3 regions of the Arthrobacter sp. 10N410 genome follow, and region 2 is predicted to be linked to each of the others. Evidence: predicted binding sites of a transcription regulator. Region 2 holds the regulator's gene; each other region holds the start of a gene.
The links. The regulator HrcA, encoded in region 2, represses chaperone genes, less so after heat shock. The targets are predictions, from matches to a motif close to TTNGCACTCGNNNNNNNCGAGTGCNAA.
Positions count from the first base shown of each region.

Region 1: the regulator HrcA is predicted to act here: its motif matches at 1,817-1,843, upstream of groES (co-chaperone GroES).
Region 3: the regulator HrcA is predicted to act here: its motif matches at 2,646-2,672, upstream of AC1DB8_RS03260 (FmdB family zinc ribbon protein).

Region 1 is NZ_JBFTIP010000001.1:653,319-657,523, reverse strand. Features, by position in the region: gene groL (chaperonin GroEL) at 1-1,283, opposite strand, end outside; gene groES (co-chaperone GroES) at 1,363-1,659, opposite strand; gene AC1DB8_RS03170 (hypothetical protein) at 1,994-2,407, opposite strand; gene AC1DB8_RS03165 (THUMP-like domain-containing protein) at 2,464-3,693, shown strand; gene AC1DB8_RS03160 (shikimate 5-dehydrogenase) at 3,715-4,205, opposite strand, start outside.
Region 2 is NZ_JBFTIP010000002.1:359,519-363,723, forward strand. Features, by position in the region: gene hemW (radical SAM family heme chaperone HemW) at 1-159, shown strand, start outside; gene AC1DB8_RS06165 (DUF4870 domain-containing protein) at 228-647, opposite strand; gene AC1DB8_RS06170 (DUF3097 domain-containing protein) at 770-1,624, opposite strand; gene hrcA (heat-inducible transcriptional repressor HrcA) at 1,857-2,870, shown strand; gene dnaJ (molecular chaperone DnaJ) at 2,951-4,078, shown strand; gene AC1DB8_RS06185 (16S rRNA (uracil(1498)-N(3))-methyltransferase) at 4,081-4,205, shown strand, end outside.
Region 3 is NZ_JBFTIP010000001.1:679,008-683,212, forward strand. Features, by position in the region: gene AC1DB8_RS03245 (AAA family ATPase) at 1-1,068, shown strand, start outside; gene AC1DB8_RS03250 (hypothetical protein) at 1,121-1,408, shown strand; gene AC1DB8_RS03255 (RcpC/CpaB family pilus assembly protein) at 1,442-2,008, opposite strand; gene AC1DB8_RS03260 (FmdB family zinc ribbon protein) at 2,306-2,557, opposite strand; gene AC1DB8_RS03265 (5-formyltetrahydrofolate cyclo-ligase) at 2,695-3,324, opposite strand; gene galU (UTP--glucose-1-phosphate uridylyltransferase GalU) at 3,434-4,205, shown strand, end outside.

The DNA of each region.
Region 1 (4,205 bases), on a different contig from region 2:
GCCGGATCCTCATCAAGCGCCTTGAGGGCGTGGATGAGGGCGGAGCCGCCCCCGGCCACGATGCCTTCTTCGAGGGCCGCGCGTGTGGAGGACACGGCGTCCTCGATGCGATGCTTCTTTTCCTTCAGCTCGACCTCGGTGGCAGCGCCAACCTTGATCACGCCGATGCCGCCGGCCAGCTTGGCCAGGCGTTCCTGCAGCTTTTCCTTGTCCCAGTCCGAATCGGTGCGGGTCAGCTCGGCGCGCAGCTGGGCAACCCGGGCCGCGACGTCCTCGGCCGAACCGGCGCCGTCAACGATGGTGGTGTTGTCCTTCGTGACGGTGATGCGGCGGGCGGTACCCAGGACCTCAAGGCCCACGGTGTCCAGGCTGAGGCCCAGTTCCGGGGAGACAACCTGCGCGCCGGTGAGGGTCGCGATGTCCTGCAGCATGGCCTTGCGGCGGTCTCCGAAACCGGGAGCCTTGACGGCCACGACGTTCAGGGTGCCGCGGATACGGTTGACGATCAGCGTGGAGAGTGCCTCGCCGTCGACGTCTTCGGCGATGATGAAGAGCGGCTTGGAGCTCTGCAGCGCCTTTTCCAGCAGCGGCAGGAATTCCTGGACCGAGGAGATCTTGCCCTGGTTGATCAGGATAAGGGCGTCTTCGAGGACTGCTTCCTGGCGTTCCGCGTCGGTGACGAAGTACGGGGACAGGTAGCCCTTGTCGAACTGCATGCCCTCGGTGAGGACCAGTTCGGTCTGCGTGGTGGAGGACTCCTCGATGGTGATCACACCGTCCTTGCCGACCTTGCCGAAGGCCTCGGCCAGGAGCTCGCCGACCTCGTCGCTCTGTGCGGAGATCGCGGCCACGTTGGCCACCTGGGTGCCCTCGACCGGGCGGGCGTTTTCGAGCAGGCGGGCGGCCACGGCCTCGACGGAGACCTCGATGCCGCGCTTGATCTGGCCCGGGGCGGCGCCGGCGGCAACGTTGCGCAGGCCTTCCTTGACCAGGGCCTGGGCGAGGACGGTGGCGGTGGTGGTACCGTCGCCGGCGACGTCGTTGGTCTTGGTGGCGACCTCCTTGGCGAGCTGTGCGCCAAGGTTTTCGTACGGGTCGTCCAGCTCTACTTCGCGGGCGATGGTCACACCGTCGTTGGTGATCGTGGGGGCGCCCCACTTCTTGTCCAGCACGACGTTGCGGCCGCGCGGGCCGAGCGTCACCTTGACCGTGTTGGCGAGCTTATCGATGCCGGCTTCGAGCGACCGGCGGGCAGCGTCGTTAAACGCAAGCTGCTTTGCCATGGTTTTGTCCTTTCAAGACAGAACCCCGCGCAGCCGTTCGTTCAAAGCGAAGGATCGGCGGCGCGGGGGTCCAAGAGAGTTACTTTACGACGATCGCCAGAACGTCGCGGGCGGAGAGCACGAGGTACTCGGTGCCGCCGGTCTTAACTTCGGTTCCGCCGTACTTGGAGTAGATGACAACGTCGCCAACGGCAACGTCAACGGGAACGCGGTTGCCATTGTCATCAAAGCGGCCGGGGCCTACTGCAACAACTTCGCCTTCCTGCGGCTTCTCCTGTGCGGAGTCCGGGATAACCAGGCCGGAAGCCGTGGTCTGCTCGGCTTCGAGCGGGCGGACAACAATACGATCCTCAAGAGGCTTAATAGAGACCGACACTCGGACCTCTCCTTTTCGTCAGCAAATTTGTGGACTATGAAGCGGTGATCCGTGGCGTACAAACCGTCGTCGCGGTGCCGGCAGTAGCCCGGCGGAACATGCTTCACGTGTTAGCACCCGCCTAGGGAGAGTGCTAATGACGACTCTATGTAAGTAGTTAGCACTCGGTCAAGGTGAGTGCCAGAAGTTCGTCACTGGTGAACGTCCGGCGGGACCGTCCGGAGTGACGGACATGCCCATCGCAACCGGCCGGCACCGGACATATCGGCAATATGTCCGGTGCTGGTGCCGAAGGATGGGCATGTCCCTCGGTCCGCGCCCAGGCTGGGGCGGCCTACTCCCCCGCCAGGTCCTCGTAGTCCCAGTCCTGGCCGTCGTCGTCTTCCTCGATCCGGGCGGAGGCGTTGCGTTCGCGGTACAGCACAAAGCCGCCGGCGAGGGCAGCGACCGCGCCGAGGACGAGGGCGATGATGCCGCCCACCCGGGCTGCGGCATAGGTGTCACGGATCGCGCGCGCCTCATCGGTCGCATCCTTCACGTCTTTGCCGCCGACCGAGTAGACGGTCGCATTGAAGGAGTCCAGTAAGAAGATAATGACGAGCAACGCCACGCACACGACGGCGATCACGACGCCGGCGATCAGCGCCGGCCGGGCGAAGCGGGCCAGTCCCCGGCTGTCCCGGGCCTCCCCGACGGCGTTCTCCCGGGTGCCTGCCGTGCCGAAGTCGTCTGTGTCCCTGCCATCCATGCCGTCCAGCCTATCGGGCGCGCCGGGCGTTCCCCGCCTGAACTACGCTTGATGGCATGGCTGAGACTACGCAGGACCAGATCGCCCCGCTCCTCAATCCGGAGGGCTGGGAGCTGCTGGCCTCGCTGGGACCGTACCGCGAGGAGGAGGCCTTCCGCCTCAACGCCTCGCTCCGGAAGGCCGGCCATTCCCCCGAACTGGTGTCCGCGGCACTCACCCAGTCCCGCCTGCGGACAAAGGCGGAAGCGAAGTTCGGTGAATTCGCCCGGCAGATGATTTTCACCCGGGCCGGCCTGGAACAGGCCACCCGGCTGACCGTAGCGGCGCGGCACGCGCAGCGCTTCGCCGAGGCCGGGATTGCCCATGTGGCGGATCTGGGCTGCGGACTGGGAGCCGACGCAATGGCCCTGGCCTCGCTGGACATCAAGGTGACCGCCGTGGAACTGGACGAAACCACCGCCGCCTGCGCCACGATGAACCTGATCCCGTTCCGGAACGCCACCGTCGTCCATGCCGATGCCGCCGCCGTCCCGCTCGACGGGATTGACGGCGTCTGGCTGGACCCGGCCCGCCGCACCACCTCAAGTTCCGGGACCAAGCGACTCTGGGATCCGGAGGACTTCTCCCCCCCGCTGTCCTTCGTGGAATCCCTGGCCTCGTCCGGCCGTGCCGTCGGCGTGAAGATGGGCCCGGGCATGCCGCATGCCTCCGTCCCGGAGGACTGCGAGGCGCAGTGGGTCTCGGTGGGCGGCGACGTCACCGAAGTTGCGCTGTGGTTCAACGCGGTCCGCCGACCCGGAATCCGGCGTGCCGCGCTGGTACTCGGCCCGCAAGGCGCCGCGGAGCTCACCAGCTCGGAGGACTTCGGCGCCGGGCCGGAGGCCCCGCTGGGCCCGGTGGATGGCTACCTCTACGAGCCCGACGGCGCCGTGATCCGCGCCGGCCTGGTCGCCGACGTCGCGCTCCAGCTGGGCGGTCATCTGCTGGACGAACACATCGCCTATATCTGCGCGCCGGAACTGCACGATACCCCGTATGCCCGCGCGTACAAGGTCCTTGAGGTGATGCCGTTCAACGTCAAGGCGCTCAAGTCCTGGGTCAAGGACAACGGCGTGGGCGTCCTTGACATCAAGAAGCGCGGCACCTCGGTCACGCCGGAGGAACTGCGCAAGCAACTGCTCCCCGGCGGCGGCAGGAGCGCCAAGAATGCGGCCAAGAAGACGGCCACCCTGGTCCTCACCAGGATCGGGGAGGAGCGGGTGGCCATCTCGGTGGAACCGGCCTAGGGCCGGCCTTGCGGGGCGGGGCTACTGGGCCCGCATGAACTCCTCGGCGGCACGGACCTGTTCGTCGCTGGGCCGGATGCCCGTGTAGAGCACGAACTGTTCGAGGGCCTGGATGGTGGCGACCTCGGCGCCGGTGATCACCTGCTTGCCGGCCGCCCGCGCGGCTTTGATCAGCGGCGTTTCGGCGGGCAGCGCCACAACATCGAACACCACCTTCGCGGCCGCCACGGCTTCCGGCGGGAAGGACAGGGCGCCGGACTCGGGGCCGCCAGCCATGCCGACGGGCGTCACGTTGATCAGCAGGTCGGCTGTGCCCTCTGCGGAATCCGGGGCCGGGAGTACTGCACGCCATTCGAATCCGTAGAGCCCGGCGAGCGTCCGGCCGGCCGCCTCGTTGCGGGCGATGATCGTGACGTGCCGGAATCCGGCGTCGCGCAGTGCCGCCGCAGTGGCCTTCGCCATTCCACCGGCGCCCAGCAGCCACACCGTGTAGTCCGTGGGGACGGCGTTGC
Region 2 (4,205 bases):
AGTCTTGGCGGGCTGGGGGATACCGGACGGCACGCGGTCGCCGGACTGATCGCCGACGGGCTCGTTGAGCCTGCGGAAGCGTTCAAGGGCCGGCTGGTGCTCACGCTCAAGGGCCGGCTCCTGGCCGACGCCGTGGTCCGCCGGATCCTGCCGGACTAGGTAGTCCGCCCATGCGGGCCGAAGTGTCCGATCGCGTTGGGCGCGCGGGCCGGAAATGTCCGTTCGCGCTACTTGATCCAGCGGAGGTTGTACTCGTAGCGGTGCGGCTGGCCGCGGTTGACGTGGATGCCGGCGGCCACCGAGAAGCAGGCGAGGGCAATCCAGATGGCGGTCGCCAGGACTGCGAACAGGTTGCCCACCACCGGGACGAAGACCAGCAGATTGGCTACCACCGCAGCGATGGTGGGCGGAAGCGTAAAGTTCAGCGCCTCCTTCGACTCCTGCGCCGTGAACGGGCCGCGGTCCTTGAAGATCAGGTAGATCAGCAGCGCGGGAATGCAACCCAGAATGCCGCCAAAGTGCGCCAGGGTGGCCCATTGCCGGTCCTCGCTTGCCGTCAACGGCAGAGCATTTGCGGGAACGCCATGGTACTGCGACTGGCCATGGCCGGCCTGGTGATCCGTGTGTTCGCGTGCGTCTTCTGCCACGTTTCGTCCTTTGGATTGCGGTGGAGCGTAGGTACCTGTACGAGCCGCGGCCGCAACAAAATGCAGCGGCCGCCCTACCAAGAATACTTGCTCGGACCGCGAACTAAAGCACGGGGAGGCGGCTACGGCACCGTGAGGAAGTCGATGACCTCTTCGACCCGGCCCAGCAGGGAGGGCTCCAGGTCCGCGTAGCTGCGGACCGCGCCGAGGAGTTTCTGCCAGCCCAGGCCGATGTCCTCCTTGGTGCTGTGCGGCCAGCCGAAGGCCGTCAGGATGCCGGTCTTCCAGTCCACCCCGCGCGGAATCACCGGCCACCGCTCAATGCCCAGGACGGCAGGGCGGATGGCCTGCCAGACGTCGACGTACGGGTGCCCGACGATCAGCACGTTGCCGGCCGCGCCCGGGGAGGCCATCACCGCGTCGGCGATTCGCGACTCCTTCGAGTCTGGAACAAGGTGGTCCACCAGGACGCCGAGGCGACGGCCGGGGCCGGGCCGGAACTCCTTCACGGCGGCAGCTAGGTCGTCGATGCCGTGCAGCGGCTCGACCACGATGCCCTCGACGCGGAGGTCGTCACCCCAGACTTTCTCGACGAGTTCGGCGTCGTGCTTGCCTTCCACCCAGATCCGGCTGGCCTTCGCGACCTGGGCACGCTGTCCCTCCACCCGGACCGAACCGGAGGCGGTGCGCGCGCCGACTCCGGCACCCGCCGCGGGAACCCGCGGGGCGGGCGGCATCAGCCGGATGGGCTGGCCCTCGAGCAGGAAGCCGAAGCCGAGGCGGAAGGATCGGGACTTGCCGCGCCGGTCCTCGAGGGCCACGACGTGCATGCCGCCGGACTTCTCCACCCGGGTGACGGCGCCCACCCAGCCGGACTGCACGTCCTCCAGCACCATGCCGCGCTCCACCGGGATCTCGGGCAGCTGGGCCTTGGCGGGCGCGGAGAGATCCTGCGGGCCCCAATTCTGGTACGACATCTGCTACACACTGCTTTGCACTCGGGAATTACGGGGGACAGAACGGCGGCGCGGCCTGTGGTGTGCCCGGAAACACCAGTCCCGGGGCTCACGCCCGCAGCGAATCCAATGCTAACAACGGCGCGACTCATATTAGACTGGTTAGCACTTAGGCATGTCGAGTGCTAACGCCGGGTGTTCCTGCACGCGCGGCGGCACCGGCGAACCGATACGGGTCGATTGGAGGTGGAGAGTGAGCGAGCCACGCAAACTCGAAGTGCTGCGCGCCATCGTGGAGGACTACGTCCATTCCCGCGAGCCGGTTGGATCCAAGGCCCTGGTGGAACGGCACCATCTGGGCGTGTCCAGCGCCACGATCCGCAATGACATGGCCGCCCTGGAAGACGAGGGCCTGATCACGGCGCCGCATACCAGCGCCGGCCGGATTCCCACGGACAAGGGCTACCGCCTGTTCGTGGACCAGATTTCGGCCGTCAAACCCCTCTCTCCGGCGGAGCGCCGCGCCATCCAGGCGCTGCTCGAGGGGTCCGATGACCTCGACGACGTGCTGGACCGGACGGTGCGGCTGCTATCGCAGCTGACGAACCAGGTCGCCGTCGTGCAGTACCCGCTGTTGAGCCGGGCCCGCGTCCGGCACATCGAATTCGTGCTCCTGGCGCCGCGCAAGGTACTCACGGTCCTGATCGCGGATACGGGCAAGGTGGAACAGCGGGTGATCGACGTCGGCCAGGACTTCGGCGACGACGCCCTCGCCGAACTCCGCACCCTGTTCCTGGCCAGGCTCTCCGGCACCCCGTTGAGCTTGCTGCCCCAGTCGCTGCAGGCCGTGGTGGACAGCTGTCCGCCGGTGCGGCGGGGACCCGCCCAGGCCCTGGCCCGCGGGCTTGAATCGCTTGCCGCGAGCAGCCGCGAGGAACGGATGGTCATGGCCGGGACCGCCAACCTGGCCAGGTCCAATGTGGATTTCCCGCTGAGCATCGGACCCGTGCTCGAAGCGCTTGAAGAGCAGGTGGTGATGCTGCGCCTGCTCAGCGACATGGCGGAGGACCCGCGCGGCGTCACGGTAAGCATCGGCCGGGAGAACCCTTACGACGGCCTGTCCGAAGCGTCCGTGGTGGCCACCGGCTACGGCCCGGACGCCACGGCCAAGGTCGGAGTCCTTGGCCCCACCCGGATGGACTACCCCACCACCATGGCCGCCGTCCGTGCGGTGGCCCGCTACCTTTCGCGGATCCTCGGGCCCTGACGGGCCGGATCCGGAACCGGACTTCTTGCCAACTACAGGCAGTGCCCCACTGGCAGTACAAAAAGGAAGAGATACAGACTTTGAGCAGCCACTATGACGTTCTTGGAGTCTCCCGTGAAGCCACGGGGGAAGAGATCAAGAAGGCCTACCGCAAGCTTGCGCGGACCCTGCACCCGGATGTGAACCCCGGTGATGACGCTTCCGAGCGCTTCAAGGCGGTCACCCATGCCTACGAGGTGCTTTCCGACCCGCAAAAGCGCCGGGTCTACGACACGACGGGCAACGAGAACGGGAACGACAACGGCTTCGGCGGCGGCTACGCCGGCCAGGGCTTCGCCTTCCAGGACATCTTCGAAACCTTCTTCGGCGGCGCCGGCGGCCAGGGTGGCCCCGCATCCCGGGTGCGGCGCGGCCAGGACGCCCTGATCAGCGTCCGGATCGACCTGCGCGACGCCGTCTTCGGGGTCAACAAGAAGCTCGAAGTGGACACCGCCGTCACCTGTCCCACCTGTGAGGGTTCCTGCTGCCGCGAAGGCAGCCACCCCGAGCGCTGCGACATTTGCGGCGGCAGCGGCCAGGTCCAGCGCGCCGTGCGTTCCATCCTCGGCCAGGTCATGACCACTGCCCCCTGCGGCAGCTGCGAGGGCTTCGGCACGGTCATCAAGGATCCCTGCAACGAATGCGCCGGCCAGGGCCGCATCCGCAGCCGCCGCTCGCTTACCGTCAAGGTTCCCGCCGGCGTCGCTACCGGCACCCGCATCCAGCTCTCCGGCCAGGGTGAGGCCGGTCCTGCCGGCGGCCCGTCCGGTGACCTGTACGTCGAGATCCGGGTCAACAACGACCCCACCTACGTGCGCGAAGGCGACGACCTGCACGCTAGCCTGAACATCCCGATGACGGCGGCCGCGCTCGGCACAGAGCTGACCCTTGAGACCTTTGACGGTCAACAGGAAATCGACGTCAAGGCCGGCACCCAGTCCGGCGAGGTCATCACGCTGCGTGGCCTGGGCGTCACGCACCTGCGCGGCTACGGCCGCGGAGACCTCAAGGTCCACCTGCAGGTGGATACCCCCGCGAAGCTCGACGCCGCCCAGGAAGACCTGCTGCGCCAGCTCGCCAAACTCCGCGGCGAGCAGTTCACCGAAGGGAAGCTTGCCGCCAGCGGCGGTGTCTTCGCGAAGCTGCGGGACCGGCTCGGTAACCTGTAGCGGTGAGCAACCCGGTCTTCTTCACCCCCGCAGGCACCCTGGACCAGCTGGTCCCCGGCGCGACGTTCGTCCTCGAAGGCGCCGAGGCGCGCCACGCGGTGACGGTCAAGCGCCTGGCCGTGGGGGA
Region 3 (4,205 bases), on a different contig from region 2:
CGCCGGCTCCCGGAGGGGCAGTCGGCCACGGGCCTGGACCGGGCCCTGACAGTGGAATACCTGCCGGACGGGACCGGCCTGCCGAGCGCCGACCACGACGGCGTCGAATCCGTCGTGGCCGAAGTGAACCGTGTGGTGGAGCTGGTCTTCGAACACGCACGGCTGCGCCCCCGCACCTCCCTGGCGGTTGTCACGGGCAGCCTGCGTCACGCCGCCCGGATCGGCGAGGCCATCCGGCGGCAGCTGCCCAACTACCCGGTGCTGGGCAGTTTCTTCACCGCCGGCGACGAATCTTTCCGGGTCGTGGACCTCGAACGGGCCCAGGGGCTGGTCCGCGACCATGTGATCTTCTCGCCCGGTTACGGCCGCACCCCGCACGGGCGTGCGCTGCATAGCCTCGGGCCGCTTTCAGCCGAGGGCGGCCGTGCTAAATTCGCCCTGGCGATGACCCGGGCGCGGCGTTCACTGCACGTGCTGAGCTGCTTCCGGCCCGAGGACCTGGACGTCACCCGCCTGAGCCACGGCGCGGTGGACTTCTACGAGCTCCTGGACCGCGAGATCGCCGGCAACTCCGACCTGGGGAGCCCGGCATCCCGTGCCGCGGCCAGCGAGCAGGCCCTTGGCGCCGACCCGCTTGTGGCCGATCTCGGGGACCGGCTCCGTGCCCGCGGCGCCCGCGTCTGGCACCAGTACGACGGCGTCCTGGACATGGTTGCCGCGGCCGACCCGATGCACACTATCGGCCAGGACGACGCCGAGATTCCCCGCCCGGTTGCCATCGAGTCTGACGGCACCGAACGGTACCGGCGGATGACAGTGCGTGAGCGCAGCCGGCTCCGCCCGCAGTTGCTGGAGCGCATGGGCTGGCGGTACATGCCACTATGGACAATAGAAGTCTTCACCGATCCGTCCGCCTGCGCGGACCGGATCGGCGGCTACCTCGGACTGGAGAAGCCTGCGGCGCCGAGCCGGGTGCGCCCCTCGCCCGGTTTCTCCGACGACATCGAAAACCTGAGCGTCGAAGACGGGCAAGATGCCTACGCTCCGGCCGCAGCTGACCGGGGCTGACCGGCAGGCCCGGAGGCACTGAACAGTTATTTGCAGCAAGGAGGCCGGCGGCATGAGCGCAGACGGCGAGAACGAAAACAACAACCACGGTGACGGCAGTGACAGCGGTGACGCAAAGCAGGCAGGCGACCCGAACGTGACTGCCCCGGACACCGCTGAACGGAATCAGGAAGCGCCCGCCCAGAAACCACAGGGGCAGCCGGGGGCCGGCGCCGCGGCTTCCGGCGGACTGCTGCCGAACAAGGCGGCCGAAGACGATCCGCGCCGCTGGGGCGACCAGCCCGGGAGCTACGACCACGATGCCTGGCTCAAGGAGCAGCGGCCGCCGCACTGGGGCTGACCCGCACGCCGGCGAAGCAGCCGGCGGCCTTCGCTATCCGCGCGTGGCCCTGACCAGGACGAAGAACAGCTTGCCCTGCGTGGACGCTCCGGCGAGTTGGCGGGCCTGGTCAGGGTCCGCGGCCACCACGATCAGGCCGTCCGGCGCCCCGGCGTCGAGCCATGGGCCGGCCCGGCCGCCCTGCGCTGAGGTCCACAGGACCGGAACAGCCGAAGCGAGGAGCCGGGAAGCGGCTGCCTTTTCATAACCGTCGCCGCTCGTCATCACGACATTGACCAGCTGGCCTGGGGAGACCAGCTGGATCGAGGCAGGGTCTGCCATGCGAAGTGGCACGGCCACCGAACCCGGCGGACTGCCGGCAAGCAGCCCGGGGCCGACGAACTGTGAGTCGGAGAGTAGCTGGCCCTTGCGCAGGGCCACGGCGAGCTGTTTCCCGTCCAGTCCGGCAGGGTCAAGCGGGCCGGCGGGCAGAACGCCGGGCGGGATCTGGATGGCGACGACGTCGGCCGCGTCCAGCACCCGGCCGGCCGGGAGATCCTTGGCCGCGGCCCACGCGGTGACGGTGGCTTCGGGCGCAGGCGTCAGCTGCTGCACGGCCATGCCGGCGGCGAGGCACAGCAGCAGGGCTATGACCAGCCGGCGGTGTCTGCCCAGCCAGCCGCGGAAGCGCCGCCTCGGCGGAAATTTGCGGCGGGCGCCAGGGCGGATGGCAGCGCGCGGAAGCGGTGACGGAGCCGATCTGAAACGCGGCGTCGACCCGTAAGACGGTGCTGATCGGGAAAAGAGTGTGCGGCGGCTGCGGTGGGCCATGTCGCCACGTTATGGTGGGGAAGCCAGCGGGCGTCAGGCCCGGGCGGCGCTATGTGGACAACCGCGAGGGTGCCGGCCTGCCGGGTACTAGTTGGCGGCGGCGGAAGCCGGTGCGGAGCTCGCAGCCGGGCTGGCAGCGGGGGCGACGGCGCTGCCCTTGCTGTCGCGTGAGTCGGTCCGGTAGAAGCCGGAGCCCTTGAACACGACGCCGACGCTGTTGAACTTCTTGCGCAACGTCCCGTGGCACTCCGGGCAGGTCGTCAGGGAGCTGTCCGTAAACGACTGCACGGTCTCGAAGGCGTGGCTGCAGTCCTTGCAGGCATATGCATACGTGGGCACTGGGGTTCCTCCTCTTGGACAAACGAGCAGGTCCCGTGCTGCCGGAGCGGCATTTCCGCCACCGGAATCGGTGGACGAGGAAACCGCGTTAGCAGTCGCAGGGCCTGAGTGCCAATTCTATCACCCGCCGACTGCGGCTAGGAAAGCCCGGCAAGCCGGACCAAGCCGCCAGGAGTCAGGGCGGCGGCGACCTTCTGATCGAAGGACTCCGCCGGGATGCTGCCAGCGGGGAGTACCTCGGCGTCGTAGACGACGGCCGCCGTCGGCAGCGGGCCATCGCCAGCCCGGGAAGGGCCCGCCGGCAGGGCGGCGAGGGCCGCAAGGAACTTGTCGTAATAGCCGCCGCCCTGCCCGATCCTGTTGCCCGAACGGTCCAGGGCCGTGGCCGGGAGGAAGATTCCGGCCACGTCCCGCATCACGGACGTGCCGAGCCGTTCACCGGTCGGCTCCTGGATGGGTGCATAGCGGCTGCGGACAAACTCCGAGGCCGGAGTCCAGTACACCCAGCTCAGCGCCAGTCCAGGTTCGCAAACCGGGAGCAGCACCCGGTGGCCGGCATCATGCAGGGCGGCCAAGAGGGGCAGGGTGGGCGGCTCGGAACCGACGCCGAGGTAGGCAGCGAAGGTGCGTGGTCCGCCGTCGGCCAGCCCGGAGGCCCACGCCAGCCCGTGCCGGGCGATTGCCGAACCGGCGGCATCCAGCTCCGCCGGCGACATCGCTGTCCGGCGCAGCCGGTGCCGCGAACGGATCTCTTCCTTGGTGCTCATGCGGTGGCGTCCTCTCGCCCGGGCGGCGCCTGATGATGTCGGCTGCCGCGGCTGCCGTGCCGGTGGGGACAATTACCTGATGTTTTGCCCCCTCAGTTAGATTAGTCGAGTGATTACACCCAACGCCTCCGTCCGTAAGGCCGTCATCCCTGCTGCGGGCCTCGGCACCCGTTTCCTTCCGGCCACCAAAGCGATGCCGAAGGAAATGCTGCCGGTCGTCGACAAGCCGGCCATCCAGTACGTGGTCGAGGAAGCCGTGAACGTGGGCCTCAACGACGTCCTGATGATCACCGGACGCAACAAGCGCGCCCTCGAGGACCACTTCGACCGCGTGCCCACCTTGGAAGCGACGCTGGAGGCCAAGGGCGACACCGCCAAGCTGGAGTCCATCCAGGCCGCGAGCAACCTGGGCGATATCCACTACGTCCGCCAGGGCGACCCCATGGGCCTCGGGCACGCCGTGTTGCGCGCCAAGCAGCACGTCGGTTACGAACCTTTTGCCGTGCTGCTGGGCGACGACCTCATCGATGCCCGCGACGAGCTGCTCAGCACCATGATCGAGGTCCAGGCAAAGACCGGCGGCTCGGTCGTGGCTTTGATCGAGGTCGACCCCTCGCAGATCAGCGCCTATGGCTGCGCCGACGTCGAGCCGGTTGAGGGCGAGGAGTACGTCCGGATCAAGCAGCTGGTGGAGAAGCCCGACGTCGACGAGGCCCCTTCGAACCTGGCCATCATCGGCCGCTATGTGCTGCACCCCGCGGTCTTCGAGGTCCTCGAGCGGACCGAGCCCGGCCGCGGCGGGGAAATCCAGCTCACCGACGCCCTGCAGGAACTTTCCGCCGGCGAAGGTGAAGGCTACGGCGTGTACGGCGTCATTTTCC